DNA from 3 places in the Nocardia sp. NPDC020380 genome. Region 2 is predicted to be linked to each of the others. Evidence: riboswitches for the same ligand, from Rfam matches in the RefSeq annotation. Region 2 holds a riboswitch; each other region holds the start of a gene.
What was found. Region 2 has a riboswitch for cobalamin ahead of metE (5-methyltetrahydropteroyltriglutamate--homocysteine S-methyltransferase). Riboswitches for the same ligand answer to the same signal wherever they lie in the genome.
Positions count from the first base shown of each region.

Region 1: it holds a riboswitch for cobalamin, as region 2 does, so the genes downstream of both, ACH438_RS23000 (CbtB-domain containing protein) here and metE (5-methyltetrahydropteroyltriglutamate--homocysteine S-methyltransferase) in region 2, are expected to answer to the same signal.
Region 3: it holds a riboswitch for cobalamin, as region 2 does, so the genes downstream of both, ACH438_RS35170 (FecCD family ABC transporter permease) here and metE (5-methyltetrahydropteroyltriglutamate--homocysteine S-methyltransferase) in region 2, are expected to answer to the same signal.

Region 1 covers NZ_JBIRVQ010000008.1:95,554-100,883, forward strand. The annotation lists gene ACH438_RS22985 (alpha/beta fold hydrolase) at 1-297, shown strand, start outside; gene ACH438_RS22990 (histidine phosphatase family protein) at 299-868, opposite strand; gene ACH438_RS22995 (CbtA family protein) at 865-1,716, opposite strand; gene ACH438_RS23000 (CbtB-domain containing protein) at 1,739-1,888, opposite strand; cobalamin riboswitch at 1,993-2,138, opposite strand; gene ACH438_RS23005 (TetR/AcrR family transcriptional regulator) at 2,165-2,815, opposite strand; gene ACH438_RS23010 (oxygenase MpaB family protein) at 2,949-3,893, shown strand; gene ACH438_RS23015 (molybdopterin-dependent oxidoreductase) at 3,900-5,330, opposite strand, start outside.
Region 2 covers NZ_JBIRVQ010000019.1:18,955-24,284, forward strand. The annotation lists gene metE (5-methyltetrahydropteroyltriglutamate--homocysteine S-methyltransferase) at 1-2,025, opposite strand, end outside; cobalamin riboswitch at 2,159-2,393, opposite strand; gene ACH438_RS39545 (LacI family DNA-binding transcriptional regulator) at 2,486-3,508, opposite strand; gene ACH438_RS39550 (MFS transporter) at 3,661-5,019, shown strand; gene ACH438_RS39555 (hypothetical protein) at 5,023-5,330, shown strand, end outside.
Region 3 covers NZ_JBIRVQ010000015.1:30,231-35,560, forward strand. The annotation lists gene ACH438_RS35165 (ABC transporter ATP-binding protein) at 1-502, opposite strand, end outside; gene ACH438_RS35170 (FecCD family ABC transporter permease) at 499-1,530, opposite strand; cobalamin riboswitch at 1,563-1,698, opposite strand; gene ACH438_RS35175 (TetR/AcrR family transcriptional regulator C-terminal domain-containing protein) at 1,700-2,284, opposite strand; gene bioB (biotin synthase BioB) at 2,425-3,462, shown strand; gene ACH438_RS35185 (hypothetical protein) at 3,593-3,808, shown strand; gene ACH438_RS35190 (DUF2567 domain-containing protein) at 3,808-4,533, shown strand; gene ACH438_RS35195 (hypothetical protein) at 4,594-4,827, shown strand; gene ACH438_RS35200 (MmpS family transport accessory protein) at 4,918-5,289, shown strand.

The DNA of each region.
Region 1 (5,330 bases), on a different contig from region 2:
GATCAGGAGCTCGAAATGGTCATGGCCTGCTTGAAGTTCCGGCCGGGCATGCCGTGGGAGAAGCCGCTCACCGACGATCAATTGGCCGCCGTCACCGCGCCCATGCTGGTGCTCTTCGGCGCCGAAACCGTGGCCAATGACCTCACGGTGGTGCCGGACAAGATCCGAAAGCACATCCCGGCCGTGGATATCGAGATCTACCCCGGCATCGGACACGATGTGCTGTGGGCGAATCCGGACCGGGCGATCCCGCGCTTCCTGAACTTCGTCGCCGCCCACGACCAGGTCCGGGCCTGATTCAGTCGGTCAGCGCGTGCGCGGTGGACCGCAGCGTCCAGGCGGGCTGCCGGTGATGCAGCGTGGTGGCGGTCAGTGGCGGAATGTCGATGCGCCAGAAGGATTCCGGGGGAGCCTGCAGGGTGCAGAGAATCGCCGCACGCACGATCGCCGGATGGGTGATCGCGACCACGCGATCACCCAGTCCCGCTACGCCGTTGAGCCACAAGCGAACCCGTTCGACGAGATCGGTGATGGCCTCACCGCCGTGTCCGCGATACGTGGGATCGGTGAGCCAGGCCATCAGCTGATCCGGTGCGATGGCCTCCATCGACTGTCCCGCCCAGCTGCCGCAATCCAAGTCGCGCAAGGCTTCCTCGGTGGTCCCGGAGAGCCCGAGCGCCCCGGCGGTCTGCGCGGTGCGGGCCTCCGGCGCGCAGAACGCGCCGGCGGTCGCGCCGGACAGCCCGCCCGCCTGCTCGGCCGACCGCGACCCGAGCGGGTTCAGCGGTTCATCGGCCGGGAAGCGGGCGGCCTGCACGGCATCGGTGATCGCATGCGTCACCAGGGTGAGGCGGGTGACCGCGCTCATGCCGCCGCGGTCGACGGTTCCGGGGTGCCGGCGGCGCGCTCACCGAGCAATCGCGGTGCGAGCCAGGCGAATCCGACGCCGATCACGACCCAGAGGATCGCCTGCGCGATGAACGAGTACAACCGGAAGTGGAACAGATCGTCCGCCGGGAAGCCCGGGTAGACGATGGTCCCCGCCGCATCCTTCAGCGGCTGCGGCGTTTCCGTGTCGAAGTCGCCGAACGACTTGTTCGCGGACAGATGCCCCAGCGACGGCAGTACCAGCATCACGATGCTCATGACCACCACGAAGGACAGTCCCGCGGCAATGGTCGCGGTCCAATTGCCCAGCCGCGCGGCCAGTCTGCGCCCCAGCCAGAGGGCCGCGAAGAGCGCCACCGTGCTGATCACGATCATGAGCACGTACAGCCCGGTGCGTTCCTTGATGGTGTCCGGATGTCCGATCGACGGCGGGTTGGCCGGGTACTTCAGGAACGGCACCGCGTAGAACGCCAGGAACATGCCGCCCGCCACCAGCAGTGCCAGATTGCGCGGCGTGGTCTTGCCCGAGCGGGTCATGGCCAGGTAGTAGACGACCGCGAACAGCGCGCCCATGGCCATGCCGAACACGATCACGCCGAACCCGAGGCCGATGTTCTGCTGCTGGGTGCGGGTGAAGATGTCGGGTCCCATATCGGGCATGGGCAGCCCGGCCGCCTTGTCCAGCGCCATCTGGGCGTCGTCGCGGCCGGATTCGTAGTCGATGGCCCGATCGATGATGGGCTCGGCCATGATCCGGGCGAAAAGGAACGCGAAGAGTCCGCCGAGCGCGCCCAGCAGGACGCCCCGGCCGATGATCCGTTTTTCCATTGTGGGTACTCGATTCCCGTGACTAGTGGCAGGGGAATCCGAGGAAATGGCGTCCGTCGTGGACGAACTCGTGCACGTGCATGTCACTGCCGAACACCGAGACGGCGCCCTGATCGATGCCGATGAAGTAGATGGCGAGCAATGCCAGCACGGTGGTGCCGATCAGCCACATGGCCGTGGTGGGCAGGGACAGCGCGCCGGTGCCGAGGCTGGAACGTGGTGCATAGGACGTGGCCACGAGAACTCCTTGCTTACAGGGGATTTCGCGTCCCCCAGCCGGTATGAAACACGGCGGCCCGGTGTCTGACTCGCATCTACCGAGATGCTCACAGTGGCGCGACCGTTCCGGATTTGCACCGGATTCCAACGAATCGCCGATCACATGACCATACGAAATGCCTGGCCACAAGGTCAAACGATCACCCATCTGGTGGGAAACGGGAGTGTGCTAGTTCGCCGGCCGGCCGATCAGCAACTGGACGATGGACTGTACGAAACCCTCGATGCGGTCGCGGGGGTAGGTGTCCGGATCGCTGACGGCCAGGCGGCCGAGCATCTCGGCGATGGTGAGCAGGGAGTTGGTGAGGAGGGCGGAATCCATGGCGGACCAGCGCGGGTCGGCGATCAGGCCCATGCGGACCAGGGCCTCGGCCTGGTCGAAGACGCCGGCGCGGGAGCTGCGGATGGCCTCGCGGTATTCGTCGGGTGCGCTGCCGGGGCCGGCGAGGATGAGGCGCCAGCGCGTCGGATCACGTAGTGCCACATCGACGAAGGCCTTCACCGTCGCGGAGGCGGCGACCACGGGGTCGGCGCCGAGGAGATCGGTGGGGAGGGTGTCGGCGACCTGGTCGAGGGCGCGTTCGCGTTCGCGTTCGAGCAGGGCTTCGACCAGTTCGGCCCGGGTCTTGAAGACGGTGTAGAGCACGGGCTTGCCGACGCCGGCCTCGGCGGCGACGGCTTCCATGCTGAGTTCGTGCAGTTCCGCGCGTTCCAGCACGGTGAAGGCGGCGTCGAGCAATTGTGCCCGGCGTTGCTCGGGTGGCAGGCGTGGGGCGTAGCGCCTGCGTGGCCGGTCGGTGCCGGGTTTGCTCACCTTCATCGACCTCATTCTGTCATTCGCGACGGCGCGGCCGGGATCCTGTCCGAACAAATCCTACGGCACCGTTGTATTAGTCCGCAGTAATTGCTACGGTTGCGTTGTATTCGCAGGGCAGCCCGCTGAAGGAGCGCACATGAGCTTCGATCCGACCACGCTTCGACGCACCGATCTGGGCTTCTTCGGCCCGGATTCGCCGAGTTGGAAGGTCTGGACCTCACCCACCGCCGTGATCGGCTTCCAGCGCGCGGTCGCTCTGGAGTTCTTCGACCCGTTCCTGACCGCCGCGGTCGCCGACACCGGCAAGATCCACACCGATCCCCGCGACCGGCTGGACATGACCTTCGCGTACTTCCTGATCGTCGCGATCGGCGACAGCAAGACGGCGATCGAAGCCTCCGAGCACCTGATGTCGATTCATGCCAAGTCCACCGGCATCGAACCCATCAGCGGCCAGCGCTACAGCGCCAACAGCCCGGAGACCCAGCTCTGGATCCACATCACCGGCTGGCAGTCGGTGCTCAAGGCCTACGAGATGTTCGGGCCGGGCCTGACCCCGGAGGAGGAGGCGCGCTACTGGCAGGAGTGCCGCATCGCCGCCGAGCTGCAGACCTGCAAGCCGGAGGAGGTGCCGCTCACCCGCGAGGGCGTGCGCGAGTACTACGCGAATGTCCGTGCGCGCCTGTGCACCTCGGAGCGCGCCGAAGCGGGCATGCGGCAGATGCTGTTCACCTCCCCGAAGCACGGCGCGGGCATCACCTATGCCCTCGGCGCCCGCATCCTCTCCTTCGCTTCCATTGCGACGCTGCCGAAATGGATGCGCAAGCTCGGTCACTTCGACCGCCCGGGCATTGTCGACCTGCTGGTCCGCCCGGCCGGTCGCATCCTGGTCTGGCTGTTCACGCTGTTCAACAAGCGTGGCCTGATCATGGCCGCGCCGATCATCGCCCCGATGGCCGGGAAGATCCTGCAGCAGCACCTGAAGAACGAGCCCCCGGCGCTGCTCGAAACCGTCACTCCCACGCAGGGGCGAGCCCTGTACGGCACCAAGAATCGGCGCTCGGTCCAGGCCGCCAGCTGAGCGGGGTCAGTTGGCGGCCGGTGTCCGGGTGATCCGGACGCGGTTGTCGTGGAAGACGGCGCCGCCGCCGAGGTCCGAATCCCGTTCGGCGATGGTGGCATTCACGGTGGCGCCGCCGGATAGCTTGGCCCAGCGGCCCTTCGGGGTCGCGGCCACACCGGGGCGCACCACATCGGAGATCTCGGCGACGGCGGTGAAGGAGCCGCGCTCGTTCGAGACGGTGATCGGGTCGCCCTCGCCGATGCCGCGCGCCGCCGCGTCGTCCGGGTGCAGGGTGACGCGCGGATCGCCTGCGCGGCGGCGTAGTTCGGGGTTGGAACCGAAGGTCGTGTTCAGGAAGTAGTGCGACGCGGCCGAGATCAGGACCAGGCCGTCGCCCGGATCGGCGGGCGGGTTGTAGCCCGCCAGCGGATCGTGCCCGGCCTGCGCGGCGCGGCGCGAGATGAACTGCAGTTTGCCCACGGGGACCGATTTGACCGGGACCTTCAGGAAGCCGTCGGCCCGCAGGCGTTCCACGTCGTAGCCCTTCAGCAGTTGCCGGGCCAGGTCCTCGTCGGAGTCGAACAGCGCGGGCTCGGTCAGGCCCATGCGCTCGGCCAGCCGCCGGAAAGTCTCGGTGGTGGACAGGCATTCGCCGGGCGGCGGCACCGCGGGCTCGTTCCAGACCAGGTACATGTTCCCGTAGGCGGCGATCACATCCAGATGCTCGGGCTGCATGGTGGCCGGGAGCACGATATCGGCGTAGTCCACGGTATCGGTCGGGAAGTGTTCCAGCACAACGGTGAACAGATCCTCGCGCCGCAGCCCCTCGATCACCCTGGCCTGCTGCGGATTCGAGCCCACCGGATTCGCGGCGATCACGAACAGCGCCTTGACCGGCGGATCGTCCGTTTCGAGCAGGGCCTCGGCCAGGCGCGTCATCGACAGCGTCCGCACCGGATGCGGCAGTAGATCGAAGCGCACCAGCTCGGGCAGGTTCAGCTGGAAGTGCCCGCTGGTCGAATAGTGCAGGCCGCCACCCGGAATCGCCCAGTCACCGGTGACGCCCGGCAGGCAGGCCAGCGTGCGCAGTGCCATGCCGCCGCCCGCATGCCGCTGCATGCCCTGTGAGGCGCGGATGGCGGTGGGCCGGGTGCGGGCAATGCGTTCACCCAGCGCGACGATGCGTTCCACCGGCAGCCCGGTGATGCCGGCGACCCGCTCGGGCGTGAACTCCTCGATGCGGCCGCGGAATTCGGGCCAGCCCTCGGTGTGCTCGGCCAGATAGGCGGTGTCCTCCGCGCCGAGTGAGAGCACGACATGCATGAGCCCGAGGGCCAGCGCCGCATCCGTGCCCGGCAGCGGAGCGAGGTGCTCGTCGCAGCGCTCGGCCGTGCGGGAGCGCACCGGGTCGATGGCCACCGTGTAGGCGTCACTGTCCTGGACGAACTTCCAGCC
Region 2 (5,330 bases):
CTCCATGTGCGAACGCGCCGCCTCGATCGAGGTGACGTCGGCATCCAGGCCCGCGATCGCCCCGATGACCTCACCGAACTCCGAATAGCAGAGGTGGGTGTGGATCTGCGTGGCATCCGCGACGCCGGAAGTCGACAGCCGGAAGGCATCCACCGCCCACTCCAGGTAGGCGGCCTGATCGGCCTTGCGCAGCGGCAAGAGCTCCCGCAGCGCCGGCTCATCGACCTGGATGATGCCGATACCGGCCGCCTCCAGATCGACTGTCTCGTCCCGGATCGCGAGGGCGATCTGCCGCGCGGTATCGGCCAGCGGCTGATCGTCGCGGATGAACGACCACGCCAGGATGGTCACCGGACCGGTCAGCATGCCCTTCACCGGCTTCGCGGTCAGCGACTGCGCGTAGGTGATCCACTCGACGGTCATGACCGCCGGGCGCACCACATCGCCGTACACGATCGGCGGTCGCACGCAACGGGTTCCGTAGGACTGCACCCAGCCGTTGACCGTGGCGGCGAAACCGTCCAGCTGCTCGGCGAAGTATTGCACCATGTCATTGCGCTCGGGCTCGCCGTGCACCAGCACGTCCAGGCCGATCTCCTCCTGCAGCGCAACGACTTCGGCTATCTCGGCGCGCATACGCGCGTCGTACTCGGCCTGATCGATCTCGCCCTTGCGCAATTCCGCACGCGCCACCCGGATCCGGCTGGTCTGCGGGTAGGAGCCGATGGTGGTGGTCGGCAGCAGCGGCAGGTGCAGCCGCTCCTGCTGCAGCACGCGGCGCTCGTCGGCCGGGGCGCGGCGGATCGCGTCGGCGTCCAGCTCCGCCAGGCGATCTCGCACCGCCTGCACGTGCAGTCGCCGGTCGGCCTTGCGGTCCAGCACGGCGGTGCGAGCGATGTCCAGGCCACCGGCCACGGCCTCCTCGCCCCGGTGCAGCGCGGTGGCCAGCAGCACGATCTCGGCGAGCTTCTCGTTGCCGAAGGCCAGCCAGCTGCGCAGGCGCGGCTCCAGATCGGTCTCGGGCTTCAGGCTGTACGGAACGTGCAGCAGCGAGCAGGAACTCGACACCGCGACCGTCACCCCGGCATCCCGCAGATCGGTCAGCCGCGGCAGCGCATGGTCCGGATCGACGCGCCAGATATTGTGGCCGTCCACGACACCGGCCACGATCAGCTTGTCCGTGATCGACCGCGCCGCAACCACATCCGCGTCACCGCCCGCGACCAGATCGACGGCGATGCCCTCGATCCCGGTCTCCGCGAGTACCGGCAGCGCCGCACCCAGCCGCCCGAAGTACGAGGCCACCAAGATGGCCGGCCGCGCCGACAGCTCGGCCAGCCGCCGGTACGCGGTGTGCACCACGGCGAGTTCGGTTTCGGACAGATCGGTGACCAGCGACGGCTCGTCGATCTGCACCCACTTCGCACCGGCATCGGCGAGCAGACCGAGCAGTTGCTCGTAGAGCGGCAGCAGATCGGGCAGGCGGTCCAGCAGATTGCTACCGTCCACCGACTTGGCCAGCTTCAGGAAGGTGATCGGGCCGACGATCACCGGCCGGGCCGGAACACCCAGCGCCAGCGCCTCTTCCAGCTCGGCGAGCGGCTTCTCCGGGTGCAGCGAGAACTCGGTCTCCGCCGCGAGCTCGGGCACCAGGTAGTGGTAGTTGGTGTCGAACCACTTGGTCATCTCCAGCGGCGTGACCTCGGCATTGCCGCGCGCGGCCGCGAAGTAGCGGTCCAGCTCGTCGGAGATACCGAGCACCCGCTCGGGCAGTGCGCCCAGCAGCACGGCGGTATCGAGCACCTGGTCGTAATACGAAAACGTGCCGACCGGAACGGAATCCAGCCCGGCATTCCGGACCTGCGTGAGCTGCGCCGTCCGCAGCTCCCGGGCGACCTCGTGCAGCCCGGCGGCGTCGAGGCGGCCCGCCCAGTACGCTTCGGTGGCGCGCTTGAGTTCGCGATTCGGTCCGATTCGCGGCAGCCCCAGCACAGTGGCGGTGAAAGTGTTGTCAGGGTTCAACATCGATGAACTCCAGAGTCAGCAGTCAGAGGGACGCCACCCATTTCGAACGCACGCTGAACGAGCCCACACGCATGATCCGTGCCCGGTCCACTCGGCGTGACGCCCGATCCACGAGGCGACGACCGCCGGATACGGCGTATCCGGCACAACGGGCAGGTCTTCGGACTCATGGGCGCCGACCCGTACGGGGTCGATCCCGGCGCTCTCGGCCGGGGCTGTCCTACTGACCGTCGCTTCCCAGGCATCACTTCATGCGCCCAGTGCGAATGACGGCTGTCGTTCCCACTCACCGCTGCGGGACAGTCCCGGATTCTCACCGGGTTCCCTCTCACCACGCCGACAACGCGAACGTCATCGCCAGGTTTCGACGCCATCGGGCGGATCAGGGGCTCCTCGACTCCGCCTCCGGCGAACCAGCTGCACCCGCAAATATAGCGAAGTTCTTACGGGTTCCGCACCGCTACCCGTCCACTCGGGGTGGAGGCGCGGTGGAAGCTCGCGCGTGCAATGTCACCGGGAGGACGATGTTCCGGGTGGCGATGGGACGCTCGTGCAACGCGTCGAGCAACAACGACGCCGCGCGATGGCCGATCTCCCGGCGGTCCACCGCGATGGTGGTCAGGGCCGGGTACAGCGAGGCGGAAGTAGGGAGATCGTCGTGACCGACCACCGAGATATCCTGCGGGACACGCAGACCCGCGTCCGCCACCGCGAGATAGGCTATGTGGGCGATGTAATCGCTGTTGGCGATGAACGCGGTCGGCCGCTCCGGTGCGGGCACGGCCAGCGCTTCGGCTATCGCGCTGCGCGCGGCCCGGGCGGACAGTTCGGTGGTCACCGTCAGGGCGGTGAAGCCGAGGTCCACGCTCAGCTGCCGGAAGCGTTCGAGCCGTTCGGGGTCCGGCGACTTGTCCGCCGGCGCGACGATCATGGCGAGCCGCCGGTGCCCCAGCTCCAGCAGGTGGCGGACGGCGAGATCGACCGCGGTCTCCTGATCGGTGCGCACGCTCATGGTCGGGCCGCCGGCGGTATCGAGCAGGACCAGCGGCCGACTGGTGACCGAAGACCATTCCCGCACCTGCGGACTCACCCCGATGGGCGCGATGGCCAGGCCGTCGATGGCGCGGTGCTGGAAGGCGTCCAGCAACTGCCCTTCCCGGTCCGGGTCGTAGCGGGAGGAACCGACCATCACGTCGTAGCCTGCGGCGGCGCAGGTTTCGTCGAAGCCGTCGATCACGTCCAGGAAGTGCGGATTGCGTAGATTCCGGATGAGCAGACCGAGCACCCGGGTTCGGTTGGTGCGCAAGGCGACCGCCGAAGCGTTGGGCCGATAGCCGAGTTCTTCGGCACGTTCGAGGATGCGTTCCCGCAGCTGGTCACTCACACCGGGCCGCCCGGACAAAGCCAGGCTGACGGCGGAGATGGAGACCCCGAGGGACGATGCGACATCCCGCTGCGTGATCGGTGCGCTACCGGTTGCCACGAAAAGACACCCTAGCGAACGGCCACTGAACATGAATGAGCAGACTCTGAACTCTTGGCGAGAACCCCTGACTCGATCCCACTGCCAGTGCTAAAACGATTGAGTACTCAGTTCCATAAGGAAGGACCCCTGTGTCCGTAAGGAAGGTCCCAGTGGCCCGCGATGCCTTCTCGGCCCTCGACTCCACGCAACTGACCCCGTTCCACCGCAAGGTGATGGTGCTGTCGGCCGCGGGAATGTTCCTCGACGGCTACGACATCACGGTGATCGCCGTCGCACTGCCGACCGTCACCAAGGAATGGCACCTGTCCAGCTTCATGACCGGCGCACTCTCCGCCGCCGCCGTCATCGGAATGTTCGTGGGCGCCTTGGTCTTCGGCCGGCTCACCGACCGGCTCGGCCGCAAGAAGATGTACCTGGTCAACTTGATCGGATTCGTCGTCTTCGCGCTGATCGCCGCCTTCGCGCAGAACGCGTGGGAACTGCTGGTGTGCCGCTTCCTGCTCGGCCTAGCCCTCGGCGCCGACTACACCATCTCCACCTCATTGCTCGCCGAATACGCGCCCGCCAAACGCCGCGGCAACCTGATGACCCGCCTCGGCGCCACCTGGTTCATCGGCGCCGCCGCCACCTACGTCTTCGCCCTGCTGCTCCTGCCGCTCGGCCACAACATGTGGCGGGTCATGCTGGTGCTCGGCGCCGTCTTCGCGCTCATCGTGCTGTGGATGCGGCGCAGCATCCCCGAATCCCCGCGCTGGCTGGCCGCCCAGGGCCGCGGCGAGGAAGCCAATGCCGTCCTCACCGGACTCGGCGACACCACCGTCGACCTCACCGGACCCGCCGCGCCCGAACACGATTCACCCTGGCGCACCCTGCTCAGCATGCCGCTGCTGCGGATGACGTTCTTCTGCTGCGGCTTCTGGTTCATGTACACGCTGTCCTACTACGGCATCACGCTGTACACGCCGACCATCCTCGAGCAGGTCACCTCCAGCACCACCGGCACCTACGTCGGATCGCTGATCATCGCGCTCATCGGCGTGGCCGGCGCCGTCATCGGCGTCAACCTGGTCGACCGGATCGGGCGGCGGCCGCTGCTCATCACCGGATTCATCGGCATGTTCATCGCACTCACCGTGCTGGCGCTGTGGCAGAGCCCCGGACTCGCCGGACTGGTGCTGCTGCTGGGTCTCGCCGTGCTGTTCGCCAACTCCGGGCCAGGCATCGTCAACCTGGTGTACCCGAGCGAGGTCTTCCCGACCGCGGTGCGCGCCACCGCCAACGGGCTCGGCACCGCCGTATCCCGCGTCGGCGCGATCATCGGCACGCTGTGGCTGCCGACGCTGATCAACGCGTGGGGCCTGCACCGGGTGCTGTGGCTGTTCGTCGGCGCCAGCATCATCGGCCTCGCCATCGCCGCGGCCCTGGCGCCGGAGACCAAGGGACGCAGCCTGGAAGAACTCTCCGAGGAGTACTCCGGTTCGGCCGCAACGGAAACCGTGGGCCGCTGACCGATGACCGACCACAACCGAACACCCGATCACACGTTCGTGCCCGGACCCGCCCTCGATGCCGGGCTGCGCTACCGCAGCCTGGTCCACGGGCCGGCCGAACCCCAGTTGCCGCGCACCGACCTCGCGCCCGATCGGGAAGTCGAGCCCGGCGCGAACCTGGTGCCGCTCATGCGGTTCGTGCACCTCACCGATTTCCAGCTCGCCGACCCGTACTCCCCCGGCCGCCTCACCTTCCTGCACCCGCTGGCCGGGCGGCCCGGCTGGGAATCCATGTTCCCGGCCTACCGGCCCCAGGAACCGGTCGCGCT
Region 3 (5,330 bases), on a different contig from region 2:
GCAATACCGGCGTCTCCTGCACCAGCGCCCGCGCCAGCAGCACCCGCTGCCGCTCCCCACCCGAAAGCCGATGCACCGCCCGCCCCTCGAACCCGGCGAGATCCACCGCCCGCAACGCCTCTCCGACAACCTGTTGCTCGCCGCCCCCACCCGCACCCCAGGGCGGCAGATAAGGCGTCCGTCCCATCGCAACGAGTTCCCCCACCAGCAGATCCGCCTGCGGCCCCTCATCCTGCGCCACCATGGCGAGCAGTCGCGCCCGCCGCCGAGCCGAAACCCGATGCACGGCAACCCCATCGATGAGAACACTGCCGGCGGCAGGCGGCACCAACCCCGCCACCGTGCGCAGCAGCGTCGTCTTACCCGCCCCGTTCGGCCCTACGATGCCGATAGTTTCACCGGCCCGCACCTCGAAATCGACGCCGGAGACGACCGTCCGCCGCCCGGCAATGCAAGCCAGCCCCCGTACCTGCACCGAGCCGCCCGTGCTGTCGTTGTTCATGCGGTTCCGAATCGGTAGGTGCGGCGTCCCATCAGGAGGAGGAAGGCGGGCGCGCCGATGAGGCCGGTGAGGACGCCTACCGGGATTTCGGTGGGGCGGACCAGGACTCTGGTGGCGGTGTCGGCCACTACCAGGAAGAGGGCGCCGCAGAGGGCCGAGGCGGGGAGCAGGATGCGGTGACGCGGGCCCACTATGAGGCGGGCCGCGTGCGGCACTACCAGGCCGACGAAGCCGATCCCGCCGGAGACCGCGACCAGGACGCCCACCAGGACCGCCAGCAGGATGAACAACGCGATCCGCAACTGCCGCACCGGGACTCCGACCGAGGCGGCGGTGTCCGTGCCGAGGTTCAGGACGTCCAGCCAGTTGGCGGAGAGAAACAGCGCGAGGGCACAAGCGGCTACCACGGTGGCGGGGAGCAGGATTCGGGTCCAGTCGGCGCCCGCGAGGCTGCCGAGGAGCCAGAAGAGCACCGATTTGGCGGCGGCGGGATCACCGCTGCGGAAGACGATGTAACTGCTCAGCGCGCTGAAGGCCGAGCCGAGGACGGTGCCGGTCAGGACCAATCGCAAAGGGGTGAGGCCACCCTGGGCTACCGCGATCAGGAAGACGGCCGCGGCTGCTGCCAGGGCCCCGGCCAGCGCGCCTGCGGAGAGCGCCCAGAGCCCCGCTGCGGCAAAGCTTCCCGTGGTGATGACGGCCGCCGCGCCGACGCCCGCGCCCGAGGAGACGCCCAGGAGATACGGATCCGCCAGCGGATTGCGCACCAGCGTCTGCATGCCCGCGCCCGAGACCGCCAGTCCCGCTCCGACGATCGCCGCGAGCAGCGTGCGCGGCACCCGCAACTGCCACACGATGGTGTCGACGCCCAGATTGGCGGGTGCGAGTCCGGTTGCGCGCCGGTGCAGTACGTCCAGCACATCGTGCAGGGGAATGGTTTCGGCGCCGAATCCGGTCGCCACGATCATGGCGGCTAGCAGCAGCGCCGCCAGTACCGGCAGCGCGATCGCCGCCCGGGCACGGCTCATCGACGGAGCTCTCTGGGCAAATCGCGGCCTCTCCCGAGTTAGGTCCGGTGGGGGAGGTCTGACTCGCAGCCCGAAGGTTGCTCACAGTGGCGCGACCGTTCCGGGTTTGCACCGGATTCCCGCACCCACCGGGGATGACGGGACGGACTCTACCGTCCGGAAGTATTGCTCAGCGGATGCGGGTGCCCAGCAGGTGACGCACGCCGCTCACGAACAACTGCAGTCCGAAATCGAAGCGGGCGGTGGCGCCGGTGGTGTCGTAGAGGGGGGAGTGTTCCTCGGCGAGGGCGCCCGCGGAATCCATCTGGATGCGCGACTGCTCGTCGACGGTCTGGCCGAGCACGTAATAGAGGAGCGTGTAGGCCGCGAGATCCGCTTCCTCGCGCGTCATGCCCGCGCGAATGGCGGCGCTGGCCAGTCGTTCCCGCCCCTTGCTGGTGGTGAGCCGGGAAGCGTAAGTGGCCGAGACCAATTCGGCGCCGTCGCGGTAGGCGAGCAGGCAGGAGCGCAGCCGATGCGCGAGTTCGGTCATTTGCCCGGACCATTCGCCCGCACCGACCGGTTCGTCCATGGGTGCGAGCACGCGGTCCGCGACCGCGCCGAGCAGGGCCTGTTTGTTGGGAAAGTGCCAGTACAGCGCCCCCGGCTGCACGTGCAGCGAGCTCGCGAGCCGCCGCATGGTCAGGTCGGCGAGCCCGTACTGGTCGAGAATGGCGATGGCCCCGTCGACCACGTCCGTGCGATGAAGTTGCACTGCAGAATCCGACCCTCTCGTGTTCCGGCTCACGTTCCCGGCTGCTAGCCTACCCTGAACACCGTTCAAGTTGTTCGGCTACACGAGCCGGGCACGTTGCGATGCCCGGCCCGACCGGCCGGACGAAGGGACTCGTAGGCATGACCCAGGCAGCCGTCACCACCGAGGCCGGAAGCACTGCCGGCGACGACATTCTCGCCATCGCCCGTGAGCAGGTGCTCGAACGCGGAGTCGGACTCACCCAGGACCAGACCCTCGAGGTACTGCGACTGGGCGACGACCGGCTCGAAGAACTACTGAGCCTCGCGCACGACGTGCGCATGAAATGGTGCGGACCGGAGGTCGAGGTCGAGGGCATCATCTCGCTCAAGACCGGCGGCTGCCCCGAGGACTGCCACTTCTGTTCGCAGTCCGGCCTTTTCCAGTCCCCGGTGCGCGCCGCGTGGCTCGATATCCCGTCGCTGGTCGAGGCCGCCAAGCAGACCGCCAAGACCGGCGCCACCGAATTCTGCATCGTGGCCGCCGTGCGCGGACCGGACGAGCGGCTCATGGCGCAGGTCGCCGCGGGCGTCGAGGCCATCCGCAACGAGGTCGACATCCAGGTCGCCTGCTCGCTCGGCATGCTCAACCAGGAGCAGGTCGACCAGCTCGCCGCCATGGGCGTGCACCGCTACAACCACAATCTCGAGACCGCGCGCTCGCACTTCCCGAACGTGGTCACCACCCACACCTACGACGAGCGCTGGGAAACCCTGCGCATGGTGCGCGAAGCCGGTATGGAGGTCTGCTGCGGCGGCATCCTCGGCATGGGCGAAACCCTGGAGCAGCGTGCGGAATTCGCCGCGGACCTGGCCACGCTGGAGCCCGACGAGGTGCCGCTGAACTTCCTCAACCCGCGTCCCGGCACGCCGTTCGGTGATCTGGAGGTGCTGCCCGCCGCCGACGCGCTGCGTGCCGTCGCCGCCTTCCGGCTCGCCTTGCCGCGCACCATCCTGCGTTTCGCCGGCGGTCGTGAGATCACGCTCGGCGACCTCGGCGCCAAGCAGGGCATCCTCGGCGGCATCAATGCCGTCATCGTCGGCAACTACCTGACCACGCTGGGCCGGCCCGCCGAAGCCGACCTCGATCTGCTCGGCGAACTCAAGATGCCGATCAAAGCGCTCAACGAAACTCTCTGACCGCGGCGGGGCCTCGGCCCCTCCGACGCCGGTGGACCATGCGGAGCCGGTACCGTGAAGCGGTACCGGCTTCGGCGCAGCTCGACCAGGCTGTTCCACATCGAGACACGAAGGATCCATCGAGGTGATCGTGGAGATAGAGGAGCGCTACAACCCGTTCACGGGTAAGCGGATCGTGCCGGGGCTGGACGATCCGGTGCCGGCCGCCGCCGCACTCGGATTGGAGCCGCCGCGCTACTGCGAACAATGCGGACGCCGGATGATCGTGCAGGTCAGTCCCGACGGCTGGTGGGCGAAATGCTCCCGGCACGGTGTCCTCGACTCCACGCACCTGGAACACCGCTAGTGGCAACCGCATTCGCCGCCGCCGAACCGGGCGGGCTACGCACCGGCCCGCTGATCCGTGAGGTCCGCGCCGCGGTCATCGTGGCCGCGGCCATCGGCGCGGTGAGCGCGCTGGGCGGGGTGATCTGGGCGTATCTCGCACCGGCCGAACAGCTTGCGGTGGTCGACAAGAACCAAGGGGTGGCGCTCACCGGGGAAAGCGTGCACCGGTTCGATGCGCTGGCGATCTTCGTGCTCATCGGGTTCGTGACGGCGGTGATCACGGCGAGCGCGGCGTGGCGGTGGCGCAGTGCGCGCGGGCCGCTGGGGCTGCTCGGCATGTTGCTCGGCTCGGTGGGCGGGGCGGTGCTGATGAAGATCGTGGGCGAGGCGGTGGCCGAGCAGGTGCACACGCGGCCCGCGAATCCGGCGCTGCACACCATCGTGGAATTCGCGCCGTCCGTGGAGAGCTGGGCGGTGATCATCGTGCAGCCGTTGATGGCGGCGCTGGTGATTCTGATCCTCGCGGCATTGAGTACTCGCGACGATCTCGGAACCGGTGAACTGCTGCCGTTCGGCGGCAACCCGCCCGAGCCGGATGTGCTGGCGCCCAACCAATTCGGCTCCGCCATCACGTACGGGCCGTACTACGGTGCCGGTGGTGCGCCGCAGCCGGGCGCGCCGCGCGATCCGATGGTGCCCTTCGAGGCGCCGGGTTCCGCGCCGGAACCGGGCCCCACGCGCTGACGGTAGCGCGCTGCTCCGTGAAATTCGGTGGATGCTGTCACGGTATCCGCCTACCCTGGCGTGGCATCGGCCTCCCTGCGGGTCGAGTTCGACGACACCGTTTTCCAGGGGGAGACCATGAAAGCACCCGCGCCGGCCCATAATCCGGCCGCGAACGATCCGGCGGAACGACCGGACCTGGCGGCGTGGCGGCAACGCCACGAGCTACGCCGTTCCAATGCCGCCCGCCCGATCCCGAGCGCGCGCACCTACCGCCGTTCGACCAAACATCGTAAACGTGAATCGGATAGTTGATCGGTCACTCGCGTTTCCTGTCGGTGGCGTCGATTAATGTTCTCGTTGGGCGGGGGAGAACCGCTCGCCGTTGCGAGACAAGGAAATTCGATGACAATGCTTCGTTGTGCCGCCCTCGCCGTCTGTGCGTCCGCCGTCCTGCTGAGTGCGGGCGCCGGAATCTCGAGTGCGGATGATTCACACCAGGTGCTGTACGAAGCATGGGGGACAGGCACCAACTCGGCCAACCAGGTCGGCTATGTGGGTGGCAACGGCACCGATATTCAGCAAGAAACCAATGTGTCATTGCCGTGGTCCAAAACGGTAACCTCCAGTTCTCTTCCCGTCTGGAACATGGTGGCGCAGAACGCCACGGACAATGGCTCCATCTCGTGCCGTATCACCGTCGACGGCGTAGTCAGAGACACGGAAACCGCGACCGGTGGATATTCCATGGTGACCTGTGCCGTGACCCCACAGTAGTGGCCGTTCCCGCAGGTCGGGCGTAACCTGACAGTGTCGTG